One region of the Streptomyces sirii genome, then DNA from elsewhere that is predicted to be linked to it. Evidence: riboswitches for the same ligand, from Rfam matches in the RefSeq annotation. Region 1 holds a riboswitch; each other region holds the start of a gene.
What was found. A riboswitch is a leader RNA that binds a small molecule or an ion and turns the genes downstream of it on or off. The one in region 1 is predicted to bind cobalamin.

Region 1 (9,747 bases):
AGGCCGCCTCCGCCGCCGAGCAGCTGCGCAAGCTCGGCTTCACGGTGATCGCCACGGGCAACGCCCCGGCGACCGACAAGACCGCCCTCACCTACCCCGCCGGACTCAAGGTCCAGAGCGAGGTGCTCGCCGCCCACCTGTCCGGCGCCAAGGCGACCGAGTCGGCCGGCGCGGCACCGGGCGCGGTGACGCTCACGATCGGGCCGGACTTCGCGGCGAAGTTCGGCGGGTAGGCGCGCAAGGCAGTGCGGCGGGCAGTGCCGTGCGGCGGCATTGCCCGCCGTGCGGCACTGCCGTCGCCGCGCATGCCGAAGGGCCCTGTGTCCGCACCGGCCGGCACGTCATGCCATACGCACACAGGGCAGGTCAGGCCAGCTCCAAGGCACCGCAGGCGCAGGGCGTACGCCGTCAGACCCGCAGCTGCTCCACGTCAGACCCGCAGGTGCTCCACCGGCCGGGCCGTGTGCACCTCGATGTCGTGCGCGGCCCGCTGCACCAGCTGATGGCTGAGGTCCGACATCGCCCGGGCCACCGCCAACTCGTCCCCGATGGCCGGGACGTTCTCATCGGCGGGGTTGCAGCGAGCCGTCCCCTGGCCGACCATCTGTCCGCCTTCCTTGCCGCGCAGCCTGGCCTCGGCCCTGACCTCGCTGTCGGTCTCGATGATGGTGATCTCGGCATCCCACATCTTCGTGGTCACTGGAAGCCTCCTCATACGCCCCATACGCAGCACAGGACCTGCCCCCAACAAAATCGTCGCACCACCGCCGACGGGCCGCACCTGGGGATCACCGCACCTCAGGTGTGGGGTTTTCCCCATGGTGGGGGACGCGGCGGGCGACCTAGCCTGAGGTTCGTGGCGCCGGAGTGGGGACCGGGCCGCTTACCTCAGCAACTTTCCAGCACACCGGGGGACTTCATGAGCAAGCGCGTCCGCGTCATCGGGACCGTCGCGACGGTCTGCGTCGGGGCATGGGGCGTCGGCGCCTGCGGACTGCTGCCGAGCAAGACCTTCAAGGACGACGCCACGGTGTCGAAGAAGATCACCGCCATCCGGATAGACGGCGACTCCGGCGGGCTCACGGTGCACGGCGGCAAGGGCGGGGGCGCGGTGTCGGTGCACCGCGCCGTCACCTACCACGGCGACCGGCCCGAGGGTAAGACGTACCGCGTCGAGGACGGCGTCCTGGTGCTCGGCGACTGCGGCGACGAGTGCTCGGTGGACTACACCGTCGAGGTGCCGGCGGGCATCCCGGTGAGCGGGGAGACCTCGAACGGCTCGGTGAGCCTGAGCAAGGTGGGCGCGGTGGAGGTGACCACCAGCTCCGGAGAGGTCGAGCTGGACGGCGTCACCGGCGCGGTCGACGTACGGACCTCCAACGGCCAGATCACCGGCCGCGGCATGTCGGGCAAGCGCATCGACGCCGAGACCTCCAACGGGAGCATCGAGCTGTCCCCCGCCACCGCGCAGAACATCCGGGCGAAGACTTCCAACGGCTCCGTCACGGTGAAGGTGCCCAAGGGCCCCTACCGAATATCCGCACAGACCAGCAGCGGCGACAAGGACATCAACGTGGCGAGCGACCCGGCGGCGCGGTACCGGCTGGACCTGATCACCAGCAACGGGGACATCACCGCGGAGCCGGCCCAGGCCGGCTAGTCAGCGGGGCGGCCCGGGCCCGACCGGCAGGGCCCGCCCGCCGGGCGCGCACCCGGCAGGGGCCGGCGCGTCCGCCCGGCCCCCTCCGTCGCCACCGCCGTACGGGCCGCCGGTGCTCAGTCCTCGCCCTCCAGCTCCCCTTCCGTCTCCAGGAAGGCCTCGCGCAGGGCCGCCAGTGTCTCGGCGTCCGGCTTCTCCCACATACCGCGGGACTCGGCCTCCAGGAGGCGTTCGGCGATGCCGTGCAGGGCCCAGGGGTTGGCCTCCTGGAGGAAGGCGCGGTTCTCGGGGTCCAGGACGTAGGTCTGGGCGAGCTTGTCGTACATCCAGTCGGCGACCACGCCCGTGGTGGCGTCGTAGCCGAACAAGTAGTCCACGGTCGCGGCGAGTTCGAAGGCGCCCTTGTAGCCGTGGCGGCGCATCGCCTCGATCCAGCGGGGGTTGACCACCCGGGCGCGGAAGACCCGGGAGGTCTCCTCGACGAGGGTGCGGGTGCGGACCGTCTCGGGCCGGGTGGAGTCGCCGATGTACGCCTCGGGGGCCTTGCCCTTGAGTGCCTTGACGGTGGCGACCATGCCTCCGTGGTACTGGAAGTAGTCGTCGGAGTCGGCGATGTCGTGTTCGCGGGTGTCGGTGTTCTTGGCCGCGACCGCGATGCGCTTGTAGGCGGTCTCCATCTCGTCCCGGGCCGGCCGGCCTTCCAGCCCGCGGCCGTAGGCGTAGCCGCCCCACACGGTGTAGACCTCGGCGAGGTCGGCGTCCGTGCGCCAGTCGCGGGAGTCGATCAGCTGGAGCAGGCCCGCGCCGTAGGTCCCGGGGCGGGAGCCGAAGATCCGGGTGGTGGCGCGGCGTTCGTCGCCGTGCGTGGCGAGGTCCGCCTGGGCGTGGGCCCGTACGAAGTTCTCGGAGGCGGGCTCGTCGAGGGAGGCGGCCAGCCGTACGGCGTCGTCCAGCAGGCCGATGACGTGCGGGAAGGCGTCCCGGAAGAAGCCCGAGATGCGCAGGGTGACGTCGATACGGGGGCGGCCCAGCTCGGTGAGCGCGATCGGCTCCAGGCCCGTGACGCGGCGCGAGGCGTCGTCCCAGACGGGGCGGATGCCCAGCAGCGCGAGGGCCTCGGCCACGTCGTCGCCGCTGGTGCGCATCGCGCTGGTGCCCCAGAGGGAGAGGCCGACGGACTGCGGCCATTCGCCGTTGTCGGTGCGGTAGCGCGTCAGGAGGGAGTCGGCGAGTGCCTGGCCGGTCTCCCAGGCGAGCCGGGAAGGGACGGCCTTGGGGTCGACGGAGTAGAAGTTGCGGCCCGTCGGCAGGACGTTGACCAGCCCGCGCAGCGGGGAGCCGGAGGGTCCGGCCGGGACGAAGCCGCCGCTGAGCGCGTGGACGGCGTGGTCGATCTCGTCGGTGGTGGCGGCGAGGCGCGGCACGACCTGGCGGGCGGCGAAGTCGAGGATGTCGGCGACCGCGTCCGGGTGGCCATCGGCGATGCGGGCCACCGCGGCCGGGTCCCAGTCCGCGTCCTCCATCGCCTGGACCAGGGCGCGGGCCGTCTCCTCGGCCTCGTCGGCGGTCGTACGGGTCGCGGCGGACTCGTCGAGGCCGAGCGCCTCGCGCAGGCCGGGCAGGGCCTGTGTGCCGCCCCAGATCTGCCGGGCCCGCAGGATGGCGAGCACGAGATTGACGCGGGCCTCCCCGGCGGGCGCGCCGCCCAGGACGTGCAGACCGTCGCGGATCTGGGCGTCCTTGACCTCGCACAGCCAGCCGTCGACATGCAGCAGGAAGTCGTCGAAGCCCTCGTCGTCGGGGCGTTCGTCCATCCCCAGGTCGTGGTCGAGCTTGGCGGCCTGGATCAGCGTCCAGATCTGGGAGCGGATCGCGGGCAGCTTGGCCGGGTCCATGGAGGAGATCGCCGCGTACTCGTCGAGCAGCTGCTCCAGGCGCGCGATGTCGCCGTAGGACTCGGCGCGGGCCATCGGCGGGACGAGATGGTCGACGAGGGTGGCGTGGACCCGGCGCTTGGCCTGGGTGCCCTCGCCCGGGTCGTTGACCAGGAAGGGGTAGACGAGCGGGAGGTCGCCGAGCGCGGCGTCCGGGCCGCAGGCGGCGGACAGTCCCGCGTTCTTGCCGGGCAGCCACTCCAGGTTGCCGTGCTTGCCCAGGTGGACCATGGCGTCGGCGCCGAAGCCGCCGTCCTCCTGGGAGGCCGCGATCCAGCGGTAGGCCGCCAAGTAGTGGTGCGAGGGGGGCAGATCGGGGTCGTGGTAGATCGCGATCGGGTTCTCGCCGAAGCCGCGCGGCGGCTGGATGAGGATCAGGAGATTGCCGCGGCGCAGGGCGGCCAGGACGATGTCGCCGTCGGGGTCGCGGCCCGGCTCGCCCGTGTGGCTGCGGTCGAGGAACATCTCGCCCGGCGCCGGCCCCCAGTGCTCCTCGACGGCGTCGCGCAGCTCCTGCGGCAGCGTGGCGTACCAGCGCCGGTAGTCCGCGGCCGGGATGCGGACCGGGTTGCGGGACAGCTGCTCCTCGGTGAGCCACTCCTGGTCGTGGCCGCCGGCCTCGATGAGGGCGTAGATCAGCTCGTCGCCGTCGCCGGACTCCAGACCGGGGACGGGCTCGGCGGTCTCGTCGCCGAAGTCGTAGCCCTCCGCCCGGAGGCGGCGCAGCAGAGCGACCGCGCTGGCCGGGGTGTCCAGGCCGACGGCGTTGCCGATGCGGGAGTGCTTGGTCGGGTAGGCGGAGAGCACCAGCGCCAGGCGCTTGTCGCCGGCCGGGATGTGGCGCAGCCGGGCGTGGCGTACGGCGATGCCGGCGACGCGGGCGGCGCGCTCGGGGTCGGCGACGTACACCGGCAGACCGTCCTCGTCGACCTCCTTGAAGGAGAACGGGACGGTGATCAGACGCCCGTCGAACTCGGGGACGGCGATCTGGCTGGCGGCGTCCAGGGGGGACAGCCCCTCGTCGTTCTCCTCCCAGGCGCTGCGCGATCCGGTCAGGCACAGGGCCTGGAGGATCGGCACGTCGAGCGCGGCGAGCGCGCCCGCGTCCCAGGACTCGTCGTCGCCGCCGGCGGAGGCCTCGGCGGGCTTGGTGCCGCCGGCGGCCAGGACGGTGGTGACGATCGCGTCGGCCGGGCGGAGGGCGTCGATCAGCTCCGCCTCGGGTGCGCGCAGCGAGGCGACGAAGAGCGGGCGGGCGCGGCCGCCGGCCGCCTCGATCTGCTCGCACAGGGTCCGCACGAAGGCGGTGTTGCCGCTCATGTGGTGAGCGCGGTAGTAGAGCACGGCGACCAGCGGGCCGCTGTCGTTGCGGCTCTCCCGGTCGAGGGGGCCCCAGGTGGGCGCGGGCGCCGGCGGCTCGAAGCCGTGGCCGGTCAGCAGGACGGTGTCGGAGAGGAATCGGGCGAGCTGGTCGAGGTTGGCGGGGCCGCCGTGCGCGAGGTAGGCGTGCGCCTCGGCCGCGATGCCGACGGGGACCGTGGACTGCTCCATGAGCTGGGCGTCGGGGGCCTGTTCACCGGTGAGCACGACGACCGGCCGGTGCTGGTCCTCGGCGAGCAGCAGGTCCAGCCCCTCCTGCCAGGCGCGGATGCCGCCGAGGAGGCGTACGACGACGAGGTCGGTGCCCTCCAGCAGCGCGGGCAGCTCGGCCACGTCGAGGCGGGCGGGGTTGGCGAGACGGTACGGCACCGGGCCCGTGGCCGCGCGGGCGCTGAGCAGGTCGGTGTCGGAGGTCGACAGCAGCAGAAGCATGCGAGCGCAGGCCTTCCTCGGGGTGTCCGCGCCCCGGGTGGTCGTATGGACGGCGGGAGTTCCTGGCTCACCCGGCGCCGGCCGGGTTCACAGTGGCGGGACCGCGCCGGATTCTCACCGGGCTTCCTCCCTTGGGCGCCGTCGCTGGCGTCCGGTGGGCCAGCCGACCCACCGACCTGCATAGTAAGGGCTGCGGACGGCCAAGGTAAGCGGGCCCTGGGGCCGACCGCCGCGGACCGCTCCGCTCCGCCCGGGCCGGGTCCGCGGCCGCGTAGGTGGCCGGTCGGCGACCGGTCCGTGGCCGGATCCGCCCCGGATCGGCCGCCCGGCGTCGTGGGTATGCTCGCCGCCATGCCGCCCTCCCCCTCGATCCGGCCCCTGGGGTCCGAACCGCCCCTACGGGACCGCGGTGACGCCTGCCCGGGGGCGCTGCGGCTGCACCCGGCGGCCGACGGGCGACTGGCCCGAGTGCGGGTAGTCGCAGGTGACTTGACGGTACGTCAGGCCGAGGCGTTGGCCGACGCCGCGGACACTCTCGGGGACGGCCGGCTCTCCCTGACGTCCCGGGGGAACGTGGAACTGCGCGGCCTTGCCGAGGACTGCGGCGGCCCGCTCGCCGCTCTGCTGCGCGACGCCGGTCTGCTCCCCTCCGAACACCACGAACGCATCCGCAACATCCTCGCCTCCCCGCTGGCCGGGCTGGACCGGCACACCCCTGCTGACGTGCGGTTGTGGGCCCGTGACCTGGACTCTTCGCTCTGCGCGAGCCGGTCGGCGACCGCGCTGTCCGGCCGTTTCCTCTTCGTCCTGGACGACGGACGGGGCGATGTGGCGGCGCTGGGCGGGGATGTGAGCTTGGTCGCAGAACCCTCCACGGTGGCCGGGCGGACCGGCTCCGGCGCCGGTGGCACCGCGCTGCTGCGGGTCGGTGACGATCCGGCGGCGCTGCGGATCGCCGGCCCGGACGCACCGCGCGCCGCGCTCACCGCCGCCCTGACGTTCCTGGACACCGCCGCGGCGAGCGGTAGCGGCGCCTGGCGGATCCGCGAACTGCCGGACGAGCACACGCTGACGGCCCGGCACGTCGCCGAGCGGCTACGAGCGGCGGGCATCACGGCGGAGCATGTGACGGACGGGGCAGGGGCTCTGCGCTCGGTGACCGCGCACGCCGAGGAGTTCCCGGACTCCTCCACCCCGGGGGTGGTCGAGGGCGCCGACGGCCGCCGGGCCCTGTGCGTGCTGGCTCCGCTGGGCCGGCTGAGCACCGCCCAGTGGCGCCTGCTCACCGCCATCGCCGCCCAGGACGGCTCCGGTGCACTGCGCCTGACGCCCTGGCGCGGAATCGTCCTGCCCGGTCTGCCGGCCGCCGCGGCCGCCGCCCGGTCGGCCGAGCTGTCCGCCGCCGGCCTGGTCACCGACCCGTCCTCTCCCTGGCACCGCCTCGGCGCGTGCACCGGCCGCCCCGGCTGCGCCAAGTCCCTTACGGACGTCCGCGCGGACGCCGCGGCCGCGGTCGCCGCGGGCGCGCGGACGCCGGACGGCGGCCCGGCCCCGGCCGCCTGGGCGGGCGGCGCGCCCGTCCACTGGTCCGGCTGCGAGCGCCGCTGCGGCCACCCTCACGGCACCTGGGTCGACGTCCTGGCAACGGCCGACGGCTACCAGATATCGGTCGTACGGCCGGATGCACCACCAGCAACACAAGAAACGAGGCCACAGTGACCGCCTTCGACTACGAGAAGGACGGTGCGGCGATCTACCGCCAGTCCTTCGCCACGATCCGCGCCGAGGCGGACCTCGCCGGGCTGCCCGCCGACGTCAGTCGGGTGGCGGTCCGGATGATCCACGCCTGCGGCATGGTCGACCTCGTACGCGATCTGGCGTTCACCCCCGAGGTGGTGGCCAACGCCCGCAAGGCGCTGCGCGCCGGTGCGCCGATCCTGTGCGACGCCAACATGGTCGCCAGCGGCGTCACCCGCAAGCGGCTGCCGGCCGACAACGAGGTGCTGTGCACGCTCGCCGACCCGTCGGTGCCGGAGCTGGCCGCCCGGATGGGCACCACCCGCAGCGCCGCCGCGCTGGAGCTGTGGCGTGACCGCATGGAGGGCGCCGTGGTGGCCGTCGGCAACGCGCCCACCGCGCTCTTCCGGCTGCTGGAGATGATCGAGGAGGGGGCACCCCGCCCTGCCGCCGTCCTCGGCATACCCGTCGGCTTCATCGGCGCGGCGGAGTCCAAGGACGCGCTGATCGCCCACCCGTCGAAGCTGGACCACATCGTGGTGCGCGGACGCCGGGGCGGCAGCGCCATGGCCGCGGCCGCGATCAACGCCCTGGCAAGCGAGGAAGAGTAAGAGTGAGCGAGCAGCAGCTGACCGGTCGCCTCTACGGCGTGGGCCTCGGCCCCGGTGACCCGTCCCTGATGACCGTGCGTGCCGTCCAGGTCATCGCCGCGGCCGACGTCATCGCGTACCACAGCGCCCGGCACGGACGGTCCATCGCGCGCGCGATAGCCGCCGAGCACCTGCGCGCCGACCACATCGAGGAGGCGCTGGTCTACCCGGTCACCACCGAGTCCACCGACCACCCCGGCGGCTACCGCGGCGCGCTCGACGAGTTCTACGAGGAGGCCGCGGCCCGCCTCGCCGTCCACCTCGACGCCGGCCGCACGGTCGCCGTCATCTCCGAGGGCGACCCGCTCTTCTACGGCTCCTACCAGCACATGCACAAGCGGCTGGCGCACCGTTACCCGACGGAGGTGATCCCCGGGGTCACCTCGATCAGCGCCGCCGCGGCCCGCCTGGGCAAGCCGCTCGCCGAGGCCGACGAGGTCCTGACGATCCTGCCCGGCACGCTCCCGGAGGAGGAGCTGACGGCCCGCCTCGCCTCGACCGACACCGCGGTCGTGATGAAGCTGGGCCGCACCTTCCCCACCGTCCGCCGGGCGATGGAACGTGCCGGCCGCCTCGCCGAGGCCCACTACGTCGAGCGCGCCACCATGTCCGGCGAACGCACGGACAAACTGGCCGACATCGACTCCGACACCGTCCCCTACTTCTCCGTCTCGGTCGTCGCCAGCCGCGTCGCGGAGCAGTCCTACCAGGCCCCCGAGGCGGCGCCGGACCCCGCCGCCGAGCCGTCCGGTCCCGGTGAGGTCGTGGTCGTCGGCACCGGCCCGGCCGGCCCGCTCTGGCTCACCCCGGAGTCCCGCGGCGCCCTCGCCGCCGCGCAGGACCTCGTCGGCTACACCACCTACCTCGACCGCGTCCCGGTACGTCCCGGCCAGCGCCGCCACGGCTCCGACAACAAGGTCGAGTCCGAACGCGCCGAACTCGCCCTCGATCTGGCCCGCCGCGGCCGGCGGGTGGCCGTGGTCTCCGGCGGCGACCCGGGCGTCTTCGCCATGGCCACCGCAGTCCTCGAAGTCGCCTCCCAGGACCCCTACCGCTCCGTGCCGGTACGCGTCCTGCCCGGCGTCACCGCCGCCAACGCGGCCGCCGCCCGCGCCGGCGCCCCGCTCGGCCACGACTACGCGGTCATCTCGCTCTCCGACCGCCTCAAGCCCTGGGAGGTCATCGCCGCCCGCCTCCGCGCCGCCGCGGGTGCCGACCTGGCCCTCGCCCTCTACAACCCCGGCTCCCGCAGCCGCACCTGGCAGGTCGCCAAGGCCCGCGAACTCCTCCTGGAACACCGCGCCCCGGACACCCCGGTCATCCTCGCCCGCGACATCGGCGGCCCCGAGGAGTCGGTCCGCACCGTCGCCCTGACGGATCTGGACCCGAACCAGGTCGATATGCGCACCCTCCTCATCGTCGGCTCATCGCAGACAGAGGTGGTGCGCCGGGATGACGGCCGGGACGAGGACGTGGTGTGGACACCGCGGAGGTACCCGGAGGAGTAGCCGGGTTGTGGCCCCGCCCCTGTGATGGGCAGGGGCCACACGACGTCACTTGGACCAGTAGGGGTCACGCACGTCCGGCGCGTAGTCCGGTCCCCCATTGGGCGCCTTGGGAAATTTGTCGCCTTCTTCTCCCCAAATGTCACCGCTGACCGCGTCAGATGAGACATCCACACTGGCGCTGACGGAAATATTGCCGTAGCCACCCACGCTGAAATGAACAACGCAACCGTCTGAGGCCGTGGCGGAAAACGACGGCCCTCGGGGATTCATTTCACCGATCTCATACCCAGCCGCCGACCAGTGCTTATAGACGGCCTTGATCAGCTCGGCAAGCTTCGCCTTTGACACCTTGGTGCGCACATAGCGTTTCCGGTCAACGCCCACTTCACCATTCGCCGTATTCGTGAAGGAATTCCTGTGCGCCGATATGTGGGCAGGACCCTCGC
Region 2 (9,747 bases), 1.5 Mb from region 1:
ACCATCGAGACCTCGCTCGCCACCCCGCGCGAGGCCGGTCTGCTGGGCACCGACGTCGGCCTGCCGATGCTGATGCTCTCGCGGCACTCGCTCGACGCCCAGGGCCGGCCGGTGGAGTGGGTGCGCTCGGTCTACCGCGGCGACCGCTACAAGTTCGTGGCCAGGCTGCAGCGCCCCACGGAGTGAACTCCGCCCGCCGACCGCCCTCCCCGCCCGGATTCTTCGTACCGATATGCGGACAGCTAGTGACGCGTGCCACGGCCCTGCCATAGATTTTCAGCCGATTGCACAGGAGTTCGCCGCCACGGACGGAGCCACGCGATGCCAGAGCCAGCCGAATCCCCCAGCAGCAGACAGATCGTCACACCGACGCGTGTGGTGGTCGGGCTGTGCCTGCTCGCTCCGTTCGTGGCGATGCTGTGGGTGAGTTCGTACGCCCGGATGGAGCCCACGCTCGTCGGGATCCCGTTCTTCTACTGGTACCAGATGCTGTGGGTGCCGATCTCGACGGCGCTGACGATGGTGGCGTACAAGCTCGTGCAGCGTGAGCAGCGCGCCCGCAAGGGTGGTGCGGACCAGTGACCGACGCGATGTCCGCAGCGGGCGCCTCCACCGCGCTCGCGGCCTCCTCGACCCGGGGCGTCAACGGCGTGGCGCTCGCCGTGTTCGTCTTCTTCTTCCTGGCCGTGACGGTCATGGGATTCCTGGCGGCCCGTTGGCGCAAGGCCGAGCAGTCCGCCAACCTCGACGAATGGGGCCTGGGCGGGCGGAGCTTCGGCACCTGGGTGACCTGGTTCCTGCTGGGCGGCGACCTCTACACCGCGTACACCTTCGTGGCCGTACCGGCGGCGATCTACGCGGCGGGCGCGGCCGGCTTCTTCGCCGTCCCGTACACCATCCTGGTCTACCCCCTCATCTTCACCTTCCTGCCCCGCCTGTGGTCGGTCTCGCACAAGCACGGCTACGTCACCACCTCCGACTTCGTCCGGGGACGCTTCGGCTCCAAGGGCCTGTCGCTGGCCGTGGCGCTCACCGGCATCCTCGCCACGATGCCGTACATCGCGCTCCAACTCGTCGGCATCCAGGCCGTCCTGGACGTGATCGGCATCGGCGGCGGTGAGCACACCAACTGGTTCGTCAAGGACCTGCCGCTGCTGATCGCCTTCGCGGTGCTGGCCGCGTACACCTACTCCTCCGGCCTGCGCGCGCCCGCCCTGATCGCCTTCGTCAAGGACGGGCTGATCTACCTGGTCATCATCGTGGCGATCGTCTACATCCCGATCAAACTGGGTGGTTTCGACCAGATCTTCCACGCCGCCGGCAAGGCGTTCGCCGAGCCCGGCGCCGTCCCCGGCAAACCGCGCGGCGAGCTGACCAGCGGGCCCAACGCGCAGTGGGCGTACGCGACCCTGGCGCTCGGCTCCGCGCTGGCGCTCTTCATGTACCCGCACTCGATCACCGCCACGCTCTCCTCGCGCAGCCGCAACGTGATCCGCCGCAACACCACGATCCTGCCGCTGTACTCCCTGATGCTGGGCCTCCTGGCGCTGCTCGGCTTCATGGCCATCAAGGCCGGTACGGACATCCAGGGCAACCCCCAGCTGGCCGTCCCGCAGCTGTTCGAGGACATGTTCCCCAGCTGGTTCGCCGGCGTCGCGTTCGCCGCGATCGGGATCGGCGCACTGGTACCGGCGGCCATCATGTCCATCGCCGCGGCCAACCTGTTCACCCGCAACGTCTACAAGGACTTCCTCAAGCCCGCCGCCACGCCCGAGCAGGAGCACAAGGTCGCCAAGCTCGTCTCCCTGCTGGTCAAGGTCGGCGCGCTGGTCTTCGTCCTCACCATGGACAAGACCGTCGCCATCAACTTCCAGCTGCTGGGCGGCATCTGGATCCTGCAGACCCTGCCGGCCCTGGTCGGCGGCCTGTTCACCCGCTGGTTCCACCGCTGGGCGCTGCTGACCGGCTGGGCGGTCGGCATGCTCTACGGCACGCTCGCGGCATACGGTGTCGCGAGCCCCACCCAGGCTCACTTCGGCGGCTCCAGCAAGGAGATCCCCGGGATCGGCGAGATCGGCTACATCGGCCTGACCGCCCTCGTCCTGAACCTCGTGGTGACGGTCGTCCTGACGTTCGTCCTGAAGGCCATGAAGGCCCCTGAGGGCGTCGACGAGACCAGCCCCGGCGACTACACCGCGGACATCGGCGACGAGGGCGTCTCGGCGGAGCTGCCGTCGGCTACGGCGGGGGCACCGGCGGGGCACTGAGGCGTCGGCGTTGACCCGAAATGGGCCGCCGCAACCCCTCGGGGTTGCGGCGGCCCATTTCGCAGAGGTGGGAGGGGCTAGTTCACCCAGTCCTTGAGCGGCTCGGTTTCGAGGGTGATGCCGACGGGGTCCGGCAGGTGGATCGTCTTGCCGTACGGCACAGTGTGGATGTTCTCGTAGCAGACGCCGTCGGGCTCGCTGTAGACCACGACCTGGCAGGCCTGCCGATCGATCAACAGATAGATCGGGATACCGGTCTCCGCATACGCACTGCGCTTCTCGACCCTGTCGCGCTTGTCGGTGTCGGAGTCGTGGGAAGTGACTTCGACGACCATCAGTACCGGGCCAGGGTCTGCCCACTCGCCTTGGCCAACGAAGGCATCAGCGGGTGCGAGCGAGCCATCTGGACGGGCGCGGCCGTTTCGGTACGCCTGCGCCTTCAGCCCCTGGGTTGGATCGAGGAAAAGCTCGGGCCGGTGCTGCATGCAGATGCGAAGCAACCACTGGATGATCCGCCCGTGATCCCCATCCGGCATCGGCTTGCTCCTGACCTTCCCGTCGATGAGTTCCAACCGCGCGCCTTCTTCCAGGCGGGCGAGTATCCGGGCGGCCTCTTCGAAGTGCTCGGTATCCATAATGTGTGGCCGGTCAGCGAGCGCGGTCATGAGACCTCTCCTTCTTCCACTGGACGGAGCAGGGAACGTAAAACCGACGATAGCCGAGGCCGCCGACAACCACCCCGCCATCAGCCCCACCCTCACACTGGCCCCATGGACATCACGATCAGGCCCGTGCGCCAGGCGGAGTTCGGTGCGGTCGGGGAGTTGCTGGTGGCGGTCTATCTGACCGATGGGCTGCTGGTGGCCGGTGCGGGAGACAGGTACGCGGCGAGGCTGCGGAAGGTGGCCGAGCGGGCGGAGCAGGCGGAGGTGCTGGTGGCCGTGGAGGGGCCGGACGAGCGGGTGGTGGGGACGGTCACCTTCTCCGCGTACGGGAGTCCGTACGCGGAGCTGGCGCGGCCCGGGGAGGGGGAGTTCCGGATGCTCGCGGTGCGGCCCGAGGGGCGCGGACGAGGCGTCGGGGAGGCGTTGGTGGCGGCGTGTCTGGAGCGGGCGCGGGCGCTCGGGCTGAGCGGCATGGTGCTGTCCACGCCACGGCATGTGCTGCCCGCGCACCGGCTCTACCGCCGGCTGGGATTCGTGCGCGCCGAGGAACGGGACTGGGAGCCGGTACCGGGGATCACGCTCTGGGCGTTCGCGCGGGATATGGCCTGAAAGGCGCCCCAGGCCGGGCCTGAGAGCCGTGCCGAGCGCTCCCCCCGCCCCCTGACGCTTCGCACACCTGTCGGAGTGGTATGAGGTGGCGACACAAGATGTGGGGGTGCGTGCGGGGGACAGCACAAGATGTATGCTCGTCCTCGCTGTCGCCGCAGGGGAATCCGGTGGGAATCCGGAACTGTCCCGCAACGGTGTAAGAGCGCGCCCAGTGGCCTGACTAGGGCCCTGCCGCGCGCCCGTGAAGTCCGAGGACCTGCCGACGGTACGCCCGCACCGCCATCGGTGCGGACGTCGATACGTCCGGGCCCCGAGGGTTGGGCCGGTGGACGCCGCGCGGTGTGCCCGCGCACCCCTGACCGTCACGGGGTGCGGCATGCGCGCGTGCGACCGTCGCGCCCCTCCCTCCCGGCCCCCGCCGAGTGAGGGAGAGCATCACGTGACCATCGCGCCAACGGAGCCCGCGTCAGACGCCGAGGTCGTGCAGCCTGCGGTGACCGCGCCTGCCGCCCCCGCCGACGGCGGTCCGGGCGAGGACGGGCGGGACGGTCCAGGCGTTGCGCTGCTGCGCACCCTGACGAAGCTGACCGAGGACCTGACCGCGACCGACCCCGGCAAGGTGGCCGCCGCCGCCCTGCGCGGCCGGTACGAGGGCGCGGGCGAGTCCGAACTGCGGTCGCTGGCCATCGAGGCCGCGGCCGGGCTGATCGGTGACGAGCCGCAGTACTCCAAGCTCGCCGCGCGGCTGCTCACCCTCTCGATCTCGGAGGAGGCGGCCGAACAGGGGGCGGTCGCCTTCTCCGCCTCCGTCGAGGTCGGCCACCGCGAGGGCCTGATCGCCGATGAGACCGCGCAGTTCGTCGCGACCCACGCCGCCCGGCTGAACGCCCTGGTCGACCGGGCGCTCGCCGACGGGGCCGACGACCGGTTCGGGTACTTCGGGCTGCGCACCCTGCACTCGCGCTACCTGCTGCGCCACCCGACCACCCGCCAGGTCATCGAGACCCCCCAGCACTTCCTGCTGCGGGTGGCCTGCGGCCTCGCCGAAGACCACAGCGAGCGCGCCCTGGACGACGTCGCCGAGCTGTACCGCCTCACCAGCTCGCTGTCGTACCTGCCCTCCTCCCCCACCCTGTTCAACTCCGGCACCCGCCACCCGCAGATGTCGTCCTGCTACCTGCTGGACTCCCCGCTGGACGAGCTGGACTCGATCTACGACCGCTACCACCAGGTGGCGCGGCTGTCGAAGCACGCCGGCGGCATCGGCCTGTCGTACTCCCGCATCCGCGCCCGCGGTTCGCTGATCCGCGGCACCAACGGGCACTCCAACGGCATCGTGCCGTTCCTGCGCACCCTGGACGCCTCGGTCGCGGCCGTGAACCAGGGCGGCCGGCGCAAGGGCGCCGCCTGTGTCTACCTGGAGACCTGGCACGCCGACATCGAGGAGTTCCTGGAGCTGCGCGACAACACCGGTGAGGAGGCCCGCCGCACCCACAACCTGAACATCGCGCACTGGATCCCGGACGAGTTCATGCGCCGGGTGGAGGCGGACGCCGACTGGTCGCTGTTCTCCCCCTCGGACGCCCCGGAGCTGGTGGACCTGTGGGGCGAGGAGTTCGACGCCGCGTACCGCAGGGCCGAGGCCGAGGGCCGGGCGCTCAAGCAGATCCCGGCGCGGGTGCTGTACTCCCGCATGATGCGCACCCTGGCGCAGACCGGCAACGGCTGGATGACGTTCAAGGACGCCGCCAACCGCACCGCCAACCAGACCGCCGAGCCCGGCCAGGTCGTGCACTCCTCCAACCTGTGCACGGAGATCCTGGAGGTGACCGACGACGGCGAGACCGCGGTCTGCAACCTGGGGTCGGTCAACCTCGCCGCCCACCTGGGCGACGAGGCCGCCGGCTGGGAGGAGGCGATGGACTGGGAGAAGCTGGACGCCACGGTCCGTACCGCCGTCACCTTCCTCGACCGCGTCGTGGACATCAACTTCTACCCGACCGATCAGGCCGGGGCCTCCAACTCCCGCTGGCGCCCGGTGGGTCTGGGCCTGATGGGCCTGCAGGACGTCTTCTTCCGGCTGCGGCTGCCCTTCGACTCGGCCCAGGCGCAGGAGCTGTCGACCCGGATCTCCGAGCGGATCATGCTCGCCGCGTACGAGGCGTCCGCGGACCTCGCCGAGCGGCACGGCCCGCACCCGGCCTGGTCGGCGACCCGCACCGCCCGCGGTGTGCTGCACCCGGACCACTACCCGAACGCCGAGCCCCGCTGGGCGGACCGCTGGGCGGCGCTGCGCACCCGGATCGCCGCGACCGGGATGCGCAACTCGCTGCTGCTGGCGATCGCGCCGACCGCGACCATCGCCTCGATCGCGGGCGTGTACGAGTGCATCGAGCCGCAGGTCTCCAACCTCTTCAAGCGCGAGACGCTGTCGGGTGAGTTCCTCCAGGTCAACGCGTATCTGATCGAGGAGCTCAAGGCCCTGGGGCTGTGGGACGCGCGGACCCGTGACGCGCTGCGCGAGGCGAACGGCTCGGTGCAGGACGTCGGTTGGATCCCCGAGGAGGTCCGGGCGCTGTACCGCACCGCGTGGGAGATCCCGCAGCGCGCCCTGATCGACATGGCCGCGGCCCGTACGCCGTTCATCGACCAGAGCCAGTCGCTGAACCTCTTCATGGCGTCGCCGACCATCGGCAAGCTCAGCTCGATGTACGCCTACGCCTGGAAGCGCGGCATCAAGACGACGTACTACCTGCGTTCGCGGCCGGCGACCCGGATCGCCCAGTCGGCCCGCGGCACCGCGGCCGCCGGCGCCCCCGTCCCCGTCCCCGTCCCGCAGCAGGCCACCGACCCCGAGGCGGTCGCCTGCTCCCTGGAAAACCCCGAGTCCTGCGAGGCCTGCCAGTAATGACCACCGCACCCGAGAAGAACACCGCCGCGGCCAACCACACCACGACCACCGGCGCCAAGAACCTCCTCGACCCGGGCTTCGAGCTGACCCTGCGGCCCATGCGGTACCCGGAGTTCTACGACCGCTACCGCGACGCGATCAAGAACACCTGGACCGTGGAGGAGGTCGACCTCCACTCCGACGTCGCCGACCTCGCCAAACTCTCGCCGGGCGAGCAGCACATGATCGGCCGGCTGGTGGCGTTCTTCGCGACCGGCGACTCGATCGTCGCCAACAACCTCGTGCTGACGCTCTACAAGCACATCAACTCCCCCGAGGCGCGGCTGTACCTGAGCCGTCAGCTCTTCGAGGAGGCGGTGCACGTCCAGTTCTATCTGACGCTGCTGGACACCTACCTCCCCGACCCGGACGACCGCGCCGCCGCCTTCGCGGCCGTGGAGAGCATCCCCTCCATCCGGGAGAAGGCCGAGTTCTGCTTCAAGTGGATGGACTCGGTCGAGAGCATCGACCGGCTGGAGTCCAAGGCCGACCGGCGCCGCTTCCTGCTGAACCTGATCTGCTTCGCGGCCTGCATCGAGGGGCTGTTCTTCTACGGCGCCTTCGCGTACGTCTACTGGTTCCGCTCGCGCGGTCTGCTGCACGGGCTGGCCACCGGCACCAACTGGGTCTTCCGCGACGAGTCCATGCACATGGACTTCGCGTTCTCGGTGGTGGACACGGTGCGCCAGGAGGAGCCCGACCTCTTCGACGACAAGCTGGAGCAGCAGGTCACCGAGATGCTCAAGGAGGCCGTCGAGGCCGAGCTGCAGTTCGGCCGCGACCTGTGCGGTGACGGCCTGCCGGGCATGAACACCGAGTCGATGCGCGAGTACCTCCAGTGCGTCGCCGACCAGCGGCTGCAGCGTCTGGGATTTGCTCCCGTGTACGGCTCGGAGAACCCGTTCTCCTTCATGGAGCTGCAGAACGTCCAGGAGCTGACCAACTTCTTCGAACGCCGGGCCTCGGCCTACCAGGTCGCCGTCGAGGGTTCGGTCTCCTTCGACGACGACTTCTAGGCCCGGGGAACCGAGGACCTGCGACGCCCCTTCAGCCCTGGTCACGCGCCAATGTGAGCGTTCTGTTACCTCGGCAACCGGAGCCGTGGCCGCCACATCCTTGTGGATATGAAGGCCACGAAGGGGCGTCGTCGGTTCATCGACTATCCGCGCCAGGGACGTGAGGGTCCGCGCCGCTGGCTGCCGTCATGGCGGCTGTGGCTCGGCACCCTCTCGTTCGGGATCCTCTGCCTGGCGGGGCTGTTCACCGTCGTGTACGCGACGATCGACATTCCGAACGAGAACGAGATCGCCGGGCAGGAGGCCACCGTCTACTACTGGGCGGACGGCAGCCAGATGGTGAGCGTGGGCGCCGTCAACCGGCAGAACGTCACCCTCGACAAGGTGCCCGACTCCGTCGAGAACTCCGTGATCGCCGCGGAGAACGCCACCTTCTACAGCGACCCCGGCGTCTCCCTCCAGGGCATCGCCCGCGCCGTGGTCAACATGGTCTCCGGCGAGGAGACCCAGGGCGGCTCCACCATCACCCAGCAGTATGTGAAGAACACCTATCTCTCGCAGGACCAGACGATCACCCGCAAGGTGCGGGAGTTCATCCTCTCGCTGAAGGTGAGCAACCAGAAGTCCAAGCCGGAGATCCTGCGCGGCTACCTCAACACCAGCTGGTTCGGCCGCGGTTCGTACGGAATCCAGGCGGCCGCCCACGCCTACTACGGCATCGACGCCAAGAACCTCAACCCCAGCCAGGGCGCGCTGCTGGCCGCCCTGCTGAAGGGGTCGGAGCAGTTCGATCCGGGGCTGAGCAAGGCCAACCACCAGCGGGCCGTGGAACGCTGGAAGTGGATACTCGACCGGCAGGTCGCCACCGGCAAGATGAGCCGACAGGAGCGGGCGAAGTACCGTAGGTTCCCCGAGCCGCGCACGCTGTCGAAGCCCACCAGCCAGGCCGGCCAGATCGGCTATCTCGTCGATGTGGCCAACAAGTTCGTCAAGGCCGGCACCGGTCTGACCGACAAGGACCTGGCACGCGGCGGCTACCGCATACACACCACCTTCGACAAGCAGCGCACCCGCCGCCTGGAGAAGGCCGTGAGCGACGTCCGCCGCGAGAACCTCGATCCGAAGGAGCGCACCGCCGACGCCTTCGTGGAGTTCGGCGCGGCCTCCGTACGTCCCAAGGACGGCGCGATCGTCGCCCTGTACGGCGGCACGGACGCCACCCGGCACTTCAGCAACAACGCGGACACCTCGGCCGTCCCGGCCGGCTCCGCCTTCAAGCCGTTCGTACTGGCGACCGCGCTCCAGCAGCAGGTCGACGGGCCCGACGAGGACGCCGACCGGTTCGACGACGCCGACGACATGAGTCCGGTGGACTGGCAGAACCAGGTCGGGGATCTGCGCGGCGCGCTGATCAAGGCCCAGAGCCCGCCGTTCGTACGGGCCGGGCAGCGCCTCGGGCTGGAGCGGATCCGGGATCTGGCGGTGGACGCGGGGCTGCGCGAGGAGAGCATGGCGCCCCTGGAGCAGACCTTCCCGCTGGGCACCTCGGCACCCAGCGCGATCCGGATGGCGAGCGCCTACACCACCTTCGCCAACGGCGGACTGCACGCCGACCCCTACGCGGTGACGTCGATGACCTACGACGGCAAGAAGATCCGCGGCTTCGACCGCGCCAAGCCGCAGCAGGTCGTCGACGCCGGGGTCGCCCAGCAGGTCTCCGCGACCCTGGAGGGGCTGGGCTGGCGCACTTTGGGGGTGCCGGACGACGCGGCGGCCGGGCAGCCGGTCGCGGCCGGCCGCACCGAGCCGGGCGACCGGATGAAGTCGGCGTGGTTCATCGGCAGCCCGACGTCCACCGGCCCGGAATTCGGCGCCGGCTCCGGCCCCGGCACGGGCACGGAGGACTGGGGCGGCATCCGCCCCGACCGCGCGCCCGGCGCGGACGCCGACGCCGAGCCGACCACGGCCGTCACCATGTTCCGCAACAAGCCGGGCGCGCCCGAGCTGCTGCCGATGCAGGGTGTCGGCGGCGACGACAGGGGGCTGGGCACCGCCCTCCCCCCGAAGGTCTGGAGCGCCTACCAGAAGGCGCCCTGACGGGTCTGGGCGCCCGGCCCCGGGACCGGGCGCCCGACCGCCTCAGTCGTTGGGGACGACGGGGTAGCGCGGCTCCAGCTCGGCCATCTGCTTCAGCGCGGCCTTGCGGTCCCGCTTGCTGAGCCGGTCGATGTAGAGGTAGC
Region 3 (9,747 bases), 3.9 Mb from region 1:
CGCGCCGTTCATCGGGCTGCTTGTACTGGCCGGCCTCCAGGTGATCGACAAGGCGGTCTACGAGGCGGCCAAGCTCGACGGGGCGAGTGCGCTCCGCCAGTTCTGGCACATCACCCTGCCCCTGGTGAAGCCCGCCCTGCTGGTCGCCGTGCTCTTCCGGACGCTGGACGCGCTGCGCATGTTCGACCTGCCGTACATCCTCATCGGCGCGCAGAAGACCTCCGTGGAGACGCTGTCGATGCTCGCCCAGGACCAGGCGGCGAACGTACGGTTCGGACCCGCCGCGGCCTATGCGGTGATCCTCTTCGTCTATGTCTTCCTGATCGCGCTGGCCTTCGTCCGGCTGCTCGGCGCCAATGTCGTCGGGGACGACGACGCGGCTCCCAAGCGCGGGCGTCGGCTGCTGCGCCGGCGTACGGAGGTGGCGGCATGACGCACTCGCTGAACTGGCGCAAGTGGCTGCTCTACGCGGGAGTCACCCTGGTCGTGGCCTACTGCCTCGCACCGTTCTACTGGATGCTGGTCTCCAGCCTCCGGCGTACGTCGGACATCTTCGACAACTCGCTGATCCCCACCCGGTTCTCGTTCGAGAACTACCTCGCGGTCCTCGACCCCTCCCAGTCCTTCACCCGCGCCCTGCTCAACAGCATCGTCGTGGCCGGCATCAGCACCGTCCTGGCACTGATCCTCGCCACCTTCACCGCCTATGCGATGGCGAGGCTGGAGTTCCGGCTCAAGCGGCTGGTGCTCACCCTGATCATCGCCACCTCGATGTTCCCGGTGGTGTCGATCGTGGTCCCGCTGCTGAAGATGTTCGTCGACTTCGGCTGGATCAACAGCTACCAGGCGATGATCGTGCCCAGCATGTCCTTCACCCTGCCGCTCGCGGTGTGGAACCTCACCGCCTTCTTCCGGCAGATGCCCGACGAGCTGGAGCATGCGGCCATGGTCGACGGCTGCACCCGCGGCCAGGCCTTCCGCAAGGTCATCATCCCGCTCGCCGCACCCGGCATCTTCACCACCGCGATCATCACCTTCATCGCGTCCTGGAACGAGTTCCTGATCGCCCTGTCGATGACGAACAAGGCGGAGATGCAGACCGCACCCGTGGCGATCTCCAAGTTCTCCGGGGCCACCCAGTTCGAGACGCCGTTCGGCAGCCAGATGGCGGCCGGGGTCCTCGTCACCATCCCGCTCGTGATCATGGTGCTGATCTTCCAGCGCCGGATCGTCGCCGGCCTCACCGCCGGCGCGGCGAAGTAGCCCGCCCTCCGTACCGCTTACCGCACACTCTTCCGCAAGGAGTACGCCCGACCATGCCCAGCACCGCACCCTGGTGGCGCAGCGCCGTCATCTACCAGGTCTACATCCGCAGCTTCGCCGACGGGAACGGCGACGGGATCGGTGACATCGCAGGCATCCGCTCACGCCTTCCCTACCTCAAGTCCCTTGGCATCGACGCCATTTGGATCAACCCGTGGTACAAGTCGCCGATGGCCGACCACGGATACGACGTGGCGGACTTCCGGGAGATCGACCCGCTGTTCGGCAGCGTCGCGGAGGCCGAGGCGCTCATCGAGGAGGCGCATCGGCACGGCATCCGCGTCATCCCCGACATCGTGCCCAACCACACCTCCGACCAGCACGCGTGGTTCCAGGCCGCGCTGGCCGCCGGGCCCGGAAGCCCGGAGCGCGAGCGCTATGTCTTCCGGGACGGACGCGGCCCCGACGGCGCCGAACCGCCCAACGACTGGAAGTCCTGCTTCGGCGGCCCGGCCTGGAGGCGGCTGCCCGACGGACAGTGGTACCTGCACCTGTTCGCCCCCGAGCAGCCGGACCTCAACTGGAAGAACCCGGAAGTACGTGCCGAGTTCGAGGACATCCTGCGGTTCTGGTTCACCCGGGGCGTCGACGGCTTCCGCATCGACGTGGCGCACGGCTTGATCAAGCACCCCGAACTCCCCGACCTGCCGGTCCTCCCGGACCCGGACTCCCCACAAGCCCAGGCCCCGGTCGACCACCCGCACTGGGACCGCGACGAGGTGCATGAGATCTACCGATCGTGGCGCCGGGTGGCCGACGAGTTCCCCGGCGACCGCAAGTTCGTCGCCGAGGCATGGGCGCCCAGCCCCGAGCGGCTCGCCCGCTACGTACGCCGGGACGGTCTGCACACCGCCTTCAACTTCGACTTCCTGATGACCAGTTGGGACCCCAAGGCGCTGCGCGAGGTCATCGACAGCTCGCTCGCCAGCCTCGGCGCCGTCGGCGCCCCCGCCACCTGGGTGCTCTCCAACCACGACGTCGTACGCCACCCCAGCCGCTACGGACGCGAGGTGGTCAGGAAGTGGACCGCCAATGTGCCCTACCGGCCCGAAGGCCCCCTCGACCTCCCACTCGGCATCCGGCGCGCCCGCGCCGCCGCCCTGCTGATGCTCGCCCTGCCCGGCGGCGCATACGTCTACCAGGGCGAGGAACTGGGCCTGCCGGAGGTCGAGAACCTGCCCGAGGACGTCCTCCAGGACCCCATCTGGGAGCGCTCCGGAAACACCGACCCCGGCCGTGACGGCTGCCGGGTGCCGATCCCGTGGTCCGGGCAGGAGGCACCGTTCGGCTTCAGCCCCGACGACGCCTCCGGCGCGCCCTGGCTGCCCCAGCCAGCGGACTGGCACGCCCTCAGCGTCGAGGCGCAGACCGGCGACGAGGCGTCCATGCTGGAGCTCTACCGCCGCGCCCTCCACCTGCGCCGGGACCACGCCGCCCTCGGCGACTCCGCCCTGACCTGGCTGGACACGCCACCCGGAGTACTCGCCTTCGCCCGCGAACCGGGCTTCGCCTGCGTCGTCAACCTCTCCGCCGACCCGTACCCCCTCCCGGAACACGACACGGTGGTCCTGGCAAGCGGACACATCGAGGACGGCCACCTGGGGACGGACGAGGCGGTCTGGTTGGCGCTGTGACGGGGTGACGGTATAGCGACAACAACCGCGTCAACCGCGCAGACGGGCGGTCGACCGGCCAACTCCAGGCCGGTCGGCCGCCGTCAGGCTTGCGTGCGATCCTCAGTCGGAGCCGGTGCGGCGGGCTTCCTCCCTGGCGGCCCTGCGCCTGCGGGCGGCCATGCTCAGAAAGCCCACCAGGGCGATCAGACCTCCCGTGAGGGCGGCAGAAACCAGCTTGTGCAAGAGATCATCCACAGGGTCCCCGTTCACTTGCTCGGTGCGCGTACGGCGTAGCCGCGCGACCGGTCGTTCGACACGTTGTGCGCCCACTGTCGTGGGGAGCGCTGAAATGCCGATGAAATAACGGTGATTGGGGGCCCAGGGGCCGGGGCACTCATGGCCCCGGCCCCTAGGGAGCCGTCAGGTCAGGATGCGGACAGCTCACCGCGGACGGTGCGGGCCGCGGCCACCAGGCTCTCCAGGGACGCCCGGGTCTCGGGCCAGCCCCGGGTCTTCAGACCGCAGTCCGGGTTCACCCACAGGCGCTCGGCGGGGATCGCCTTCAGGCCGGTGCGCAGCAGTTCGGCGGCCTCCTCCGGGCTCGGCACGCGCGGCGAGTGGATGTCGTACACGCCGGGCCCGGCCTCGCGCGGATAGCCGTGGGCGGCCAGTTCGCGGGCGACCTGCATATGGGAGCGGGCGGCCTCCAGACTGATGACGTCCGCGTCGAGGTCGTCGATGGCCTGGACGATGTCGCCGAACTCGGCATAGCACATGTGGGTGTGGATCTGGGTGTCTGGGCGGACGCCGCTGGTGGTGATCCGGAACGCCTCCGTGGCCCAGGCCAGGTAGGCGGGGCGGTCGGCGCCGCGCAGCGGCAGGGTCTCGCGCAGGGCCGGCTCGTCCACCTGGATGACGGATGTGCCGGCCGCTTCCAGGTCGCCCACCTCGTCGCGCAGGGCGAGGGCGACCTGGCGGGCGGTGTCGCCCAGGGGCTGGTCGTCGCGGACGAAGGACCAGGCGAGCATGGTGACCGGGCCGGTGAGCATGCCCTTGACCGGACGGTCGGTGAGCGACTGGGCGTAGGCCGTCCAGCGCACGGTCATCGGCTCGGCGCGGGAGATGTCGCCGGCCAGGATCGGTGGGCGGACATAGCGGGTGCCGTACGACTGGACCCAGCCGTGCTGCGTGGCGAGGTAGCCGGTGAGCTGCTCGGCGAAGTACTGGACCATGTCGTTGCGTTCGGCCTCGCCGTGGACGAGGACGTCCAGACCGGCCTTCTCCTGGAAGGCGAGCACCTCCTGGATCTCGGCCTTGATCCGCTCCTCGTACCCGGCCGTGTCGATCCGGCCCGCGCGCAGGTCGGCCCGCGCGGTGCGCAGTTCGCCGGTCTGCGGGAAGGAGCCGATGGTCGTGGTCGGCAGCAGCGGCAGGCGGAGGTGGGCGCGCTGGGCCGAGGTCCGTTCGGCGTAGGGCTGGGAGCGGCGGGCGTCGCTCTCGCCGATCGCGCCGGTACGGGCGCGGACGTCCGGGTTGTGGGTGATGGGTGAGTTGGCCCGGGAGGCCAGGGCGGCCCGGGTCGCGGCCAGTTGGGCGGTGATGGCGCCGGTGCCGTGGGACAGGCCCTTGGCGAGGGTGACGATCTCGGCCGTCTTCTGCCGGGCGAAGGCCAGCCAGCGCAGGACCTGCGGTGCGATGTCCCGCTCGGCCGCCGCGTCCAGCGGGACGTGCAGCAGGGAGCAGGAGGCCGACACATCGACCCGGTCGGCCAGACCGAGGAGGGTGCCGAGCGTGGCGAGGGACTTCTCCAGGTCGTTGGCCCAGATGTTGCGGCCGTTGACGACGCCGGCGACCAGTCGCTTGCCCTGTAGTCCGCCGACGGCCGCCAGGGCCTCCAGGTTGGCGGCGGCGGACTCGGTGAAGTCCAGCGCGAGCCCCTCGACCGGAGCCTTGGCCAGGACGGGCAACGCGTCGCCCAGGCGGTCGAAGTAGGAGGCGACGAGCAGCTTGGGCCGGTCGGTGAGGGCGCCGAGTTCGCGGTAGGCGCGGGCAGCGGTGTCGAGCTCGGCCGGTGTGCGGTCCTGGACGAGGGCGGGTTCGTCCAACTGCGCCCACTCGGCGCCGGCCGCGCGCAGGTCGGCGAGGACCTCGGCGTACACGGGCAGCAGGCGGTCCAGGAGGGTCAGCGGGTCGAAGTCGGCGGCCACGCCGGGCGCGGGCTTGGCCAGCAGCAGATAGGTGACGGGACCGACCAGCACCGGCCGGGCCGTCAACCCCAGTGCCAGGGCCTCCTTCAGCTCGGCGACCTGCTTGGCGGAGTCGGCGGTGAACACCGTGTCGGGGCCCAACTCGGGCACCAGATAGTGGTAGTTGGTGTCGAACCACTTGGTCATCTCCAGTGGTGCGACATCCTGCGTGCCACGCGCCATGGCGAAGTAACCGTCGAGCGGATCGGCCGCGACGGCGTCCCGGTGGCGGTAGGGGATCGCCCCGACCATGACGGTGGTGTCCAGGACGTGGTCGTAGTACGAGAAGTCGCCGGTCGGGACCTCGTCGAGGCCCGCCCCGGCCAACTGCTGCCAGGCGGAGCGGCGCAGTTCGGCGGCGGTGGCGCGGAGGGCGTCGGCGGTGACGCGGCCCTTCCAGTAACCCTCGATCGACTTCTTCAGTTCCCGGTCCGGGCCCTGGCGGGGGTAGCCGTACACGGTGGCCCGTGCTGCCGCGGCTGCGGACTTGGTGTTCACGGAGATCTCCTTCGCGAGATGAATCCCTGAGATCCCGGCGACGGGACGAGGACGCGAAGGGGCAGCGAACCGTGCGATACGACCTCGCGCGGCATGGCGCGGTCATCCGCCTGGTATGTACGCCGACCCGCCCTCGAGGTCACCGGGATATCCGGGTGCGAGTCGTCCGCACCCGGGCAGATGGCAGGTCTTCGGACTCGCGAGCACGTCCTCACGGGGGAGGACACCTAATGGCCGTCGCTTCCCAGGCCCTCTCATCGGACCCAGTGCGTATGACGGCGGTCGTTCCCGCTCACCGCTGCGGGGCAGTCCCGGATTCCCACCGGGTTCCCTCTTGCGACGCATCCCGCCTGGCGGACGGGGCGAACCAGCTGCACAGGTCAGCCTAAGGGCCGTCGAGCGATGCGGTACGTCCAGGTCCACCATTCGGAAGGTGAGGTGAGCCACGCGGGCGACAGGTGTGAAGCGCGACGAGGGCGGGAAACGCCGCACATGCGTCTCCCGCCCTCCCCTGTGAGCAGCCGCCGGATCCCTCGGCCGGCGGTGCGGCCGGGCCCCTCAGCCCGACCGGACCAGACCCCTCAGTTCTGGTCGTACTGGTGGAACCCCCGGCCGGCCTTGCGGCCCAACAGCCCTGCCTCGACCATCCGCTGGAGCAGCGGGGGAGGGGCGTAGAGCGGTTCCTTGAACTCGTCGTAGAGCGATTCGGCGATCGAGGAGACGGTGTCCAGCCCGATCAGGTCCGCCAGTCTGAGCGGCCCCATGGGGTGGGCGCAGCCCAGCTCCATGCCGGTGTCGATGTCCGCGGCCGTGGCGAAGCCCGACTCCGCCATGCGGATCGCCGCGAGCAGGTATGGCACGAGCAGCGCGTTGACGACGAAGCCGGCCCGGTCCTGGGAGCGGACGACCGTCTTGCCCAGGGTGCCGGTGGCGAAGTCCGCCACGACGGCGACCGTTTCGGGAGCCGTGTGCAGGGACGTCACGATCTCCACCAGCGGCAGCACCGGGACCGGGTTGAAGAAGTGCAGCCCCACGACCCGGTCGGCGCGGCCGGTGGCCATGCCCAGGCGCATGACGGGGAGGGAGGAGGTGTTGGTGGCCAGCACCGCCCCTGGGTCCTCGACGATCTTGTCGAGCGCGGCGAACACCTCCGTCTTGGCGTCGGCGTTCTCGACGACGGCCTCGATGACGAGCTGCCGGTCCGCCAGGTCCTCCAGGCTGCCGGTGAAGAGCAGGCGGGCGAGGGCCTGCCGCGCCGCGGCCGGCTCCAGCTTCCCCCGCCGCACGGCGCGGTCCAGCGAGGCGGCCACCCGCTCCCGCGCGGCGCGGGCGGCCGTGGCGTCGGCCTCGCAGACCACGGTGTCGAGACCGGCCCGTGCGCACACCTCGGCGATGCCCGCGCCCATCTGACCGCCGCCGACCACCCCGACGCGCTGGATGCCCGCGCTCATGACCGCGGCTCCGCGTTCCGTACGAGGTGGCGGGCGTAGGCGTCCGGGGTGAAGAAGCCCGGCAACTCCCGGGCCAGTGCGTTCCGTTCGAAGAGCGCGCGCACCTCTTCGAGAGGCGCCCACGGGTACTCGGCACCGAGCGCGGCGAGCTCCTCGTCGAGCAGCCGCCGGACCGTCTCCCGGTCCACGACCCGGTGGCGCAGCCACTGCCAGATCTGCACACGGGCGATCTCGGCGGTGGCGGCGTCCTCCATCAGGCCGTACAGGGCGACCGCCCCCTGGCCGCGCAGCCAGGCGGCGAAGTAGCGCAGAGCCACCGCGACGTTGGCTCGCACCCCCTCCGCCGTGGGCGGACCGCTGATCCGGCGCACCGAGAGCAGGTCCGCGGCGCTCACCGCCACATCGTCGCGGGAACGGTCGATCTGCTGCGGCCGGTCGCCGAGCACGCCGTCGAACACCTCGCGGCACAGTGGCACGAGGCCGGGATGGGCCACCCAGGAGCCGTCGAAGCCGTCCTCGGCCTCGCGCTCCTTGTCCAGCCGGACCTTGGCCAGCGCCGCCTCGTTGGCGGCCGGATCCTTGCTCGGCACCTGCGCGGCCATGCCTCCGATCGCGTGGGCGCCCCGCCGGTGACAGGTGCGCACCAGCAGTTCGGTGTACGCCCGCATGAAGGGGGCGGTCATGGTCACCTTCGCCCGGTCCGGCAGTAGGAAGCCGGTGCGGTGTCCCAAGGTCTTGATCAGGCTGAAGAGGTAGTCCCAGCGGCCGGCGTTGAGGCCGGAGCTGTGCTCGCGCAGCTCGTAGAGGATCTCTTCCATCTCGAAGGCGGCGGTGATCGTCTCGATGAGCACGGTGGCGCGGATCGTGCCGCGGGGTATGCCGAGCAGCTCCTGGGCGAGGACGAACACGTCGTTCCACAGCCGGGCCTCGTAGCGGTTCTCCAGCTTCGGCAGGTAGAAGTACGGGCCGTGCCCGGTGTCGATCTGGCGCTGCGCGCAGTGGAAGAAGTACAGGCCGAAGTCGACGAGCGCGGCGGGCACCGGTCCGCCGGCGAACTCCAGGTGCCCCTCGTCGAGGTGCCAGCCGCGCGGCCGGACGACGATGGTGGCGAGCCGGCCGCGGTCGGCGAGCCGGTACTCCTTGCCGTCGTCACTGGTGAAGTCGATGCGCCGGTCGATGGCGTCGCGCAGGTTCAGCTGGCCGCCGATGACGTTGTCCCAGGTGGGGGCGGTGGCGTCCTCGAAGTCGGCCATCCACACCCGGGCCCCGGAGTTGAGCGCGTTGACCGTCATACGCCGGTCCGGTGGGCCGGTGATCTCGACGCGGCGGTCGGTCAGGCCCGGAGCCGGCGCGGCGACACGCCACGACGGGTCGGCGCGCACGGCGGCGGTGACCAGCGGGAAGTCGAGCGGGGAGCCGCTGGCCAGACGCAGGGCCTGCCGGCGGCGTTCCTTCAGCAGGTCCCGCCGGCGCTCGCCGAAGGCGGCGGCCAGGTGCCCGAGGAAGCCCAGGGCGGCGGGCGTGAGGATCTCGTCGTGACGGTCGCCCGGGGCGGCCAGGACGCGGACGCGGTGGGTGAGGGCGCTGGTGGTCATCGGGTTCTCCTGCGGGAGGGAGTGGAGCGGGGGTCGGACGGGGACGGTCGTACGACCCCCGCTCAGTCGGGGACGGACCGGACTGACGCCCGGACGGGGCGACCTAGTGGAACTGCTCCTCCTCCGTGGAGCCGGTCAGGGCCGTGGTGGAGGAGGCGGGGTTGACGGCGGTGGAGACCAGGTCGAAGTAGCCGGTGCCGACCTCGCGCTGGTGCTTGACCGCGGTGAAGCCGTGCGCCTGCGCGGCGAACTCCCGCTCCTGCAGGTCGACGTACGCGGTCATACCGTGCTCGGCGTAGCCGCGCGCCAGGTCGAACATGCCGTGGTTGAGGGAGTGGAAGCCGGCCAGGGTGATGAACTGGAAGCGGTAGCCCATCGCCCCCAGCTCCCGCTGGAACTTGGCGATCTGGTCGTCGTCGAGAGCGGCCCTCCAGTTGAACGACGGCGAGCAGTTGTAGGCCAGCATCTGGTCCGGGTGCTCGGCGTGGATCGCCTCGGCGAACTCGCGGGCCTGCGCCAGGTCCGGGGTGCCGGTCTCCACCCAGATGAGGTCGGCGTACGGGGCGTAGGCCAGGCCGCGGGCGATGACCGGCGCCATGCCGTTGCGGACCCGGTAGAAACCCTCCGCCGTGCGCTCGCCGGTGACGAACTCGGCGTCGCGCTCGTCGACGTCGCTGGTCAGCAGGTTTGCTGCCAGGGCGTCGGTGCGGGCGACGATGAGGGTCGGCACATCGGCGATGTCGGCCGCGAGCCGGGCGGCGTTGAGGGTGCGGATGTGCTGCGAGGTCGGCACCAGCACCTTCCCGCCGAGGTGACCGCACTTCTTCTCGGAGGCCAGCTGGTCCTCGTAGTGGATACCGGCCGCACCGGCCGCGATCATCGCCTTGGTCAGCTCGAAGGCGTTCAGGGGGCCGCCGAACCCGGCCTCGGCGTCGGCGACGATCGGCGCCAGCCAGTCGGTGGTGTCACCGGTGCCCTCGGCGGTGGCGATCTGGTCGGCGCGCAGCAGCGCGTTGTT

Region 2: another riboswitch for cobalamin. It lies ahead of WAB15_RS27340 (ribonucleoside-diphosphate reductase subunit alpha); the one in region 1 lies ahead of cobN (cobaltochelatase subunit CobN).
Region 3: another riboswitch for cobalamin. It lies ahead of metE (5-methyltetrahydropteroyltriglutamate--homocysteine S-methyltransferase); the one in region 1 lies ahead of cobN (cobaltochelatase subunit CobN).

The regions. Positions count from the first base shown of each region.
Region 1 covers NZ_CP147982.1:4,569,412-4,579,158, forward strand. The annotation lists gene WAB15_RS20465 (LCP family protein) at 1-233, shown strand, start outside; gene WAB15_RS20470 (DUF1876 domain-containing protein) at 431-688, opposite strand; gene WAB15_RS20475 (DUF4097 family beta strand repeat-containing protein) at 920-1,660, shown strand; gene cobN (cobaltochelatase subunit CobN) at 1,777-5,406, opposite strand; cobalamin riboswitch at 5,442-5,595, opposite strand; gene cobG (precorrin-3B synthase) at 5,758-7,125, shown strand; gene WAB15_RS20490 (precorrin-8X methylmutase) at 7,122-7,754, shown strand; gene WAB15_RS20495 (precorrin-2 C(20)-methyltransferase) at 7,757-9,301, shown strand; gene WAB15_RS20500 (hypothetical protein) at 9,347-9,747, opposite strand, start outside.
Region 2 covers NZ_CP147982.1:6,037,407-6,047,153, reverse strand. The annotation lists gene WAB15_RS27365 (GntR family transcriptional regulator) at 1-186, shown strand, start outside; gene WAB15_RS27360 (DUF3311 domain-containing protein) at 322-582, shown strand; gene mctP (monocarboxylate uptake permease MctP) at 591-2,267, shown strand; gene WAB15_RS27350 (Uma2 family endonuclease) at 2,345-2,932, opposite strand; gene WAB15_RS27345 (GNAT family N-acetyltransferase) at 3,038-3,541, shown strand; cobalamin riboswitch at 3,658-3,820, shown strand; gene WAB15_RS27340 (ribonucleoside-diphosphate reductase subunit alpha) at 3,981-6,449, shown strand; gene WAB15_RS27335 (ribonucleotide-diphosphate reductase subunit beta) at 6,449-7,507, shown strand; gene WAB15_RS27330 (transglycosylase domain-containing protein) at 7,616-9,604, shown strand; gene def (peptide deformylase) at 9,647-9,747, opposite strand, start outside.
Region 3 covers NZ_CP147982.1:716,280-726,026, reverse strand. The annotation lists gene WAB15_RS03380 (carbohydrate ABC transporter permease) at 1-433, shown strand, start outside; gene WAB15_RS03375 (carbohydrate ABC transporter permease) at 430-1,263, shown strand; gene WAB15_RS03370 (glycoside hydrolase family 13 protein) at 1,317-2,957, shown strand; gene WAB15_RS03365 (hypothetical protein) at 3,060-3,182, opposite strand; gene metE (5-methyltetrahydropteroyltriglutamate--homocysteine S-methyltransferase) at 3,365-5,683, opposite strand; cobalamin riboswitch at 5,848-6,070, opposite strand; gene WAB15_RS03355 (3-hydroxybutyryl-CoA dehydrogenase) at 6,265-7,134, opposite strand; gene aceB (malate synthase A) at 7,131-8,729, opposite strand; gene aceA (isocitrate lyase) at 8,833-9,747, opposite strand, start outside.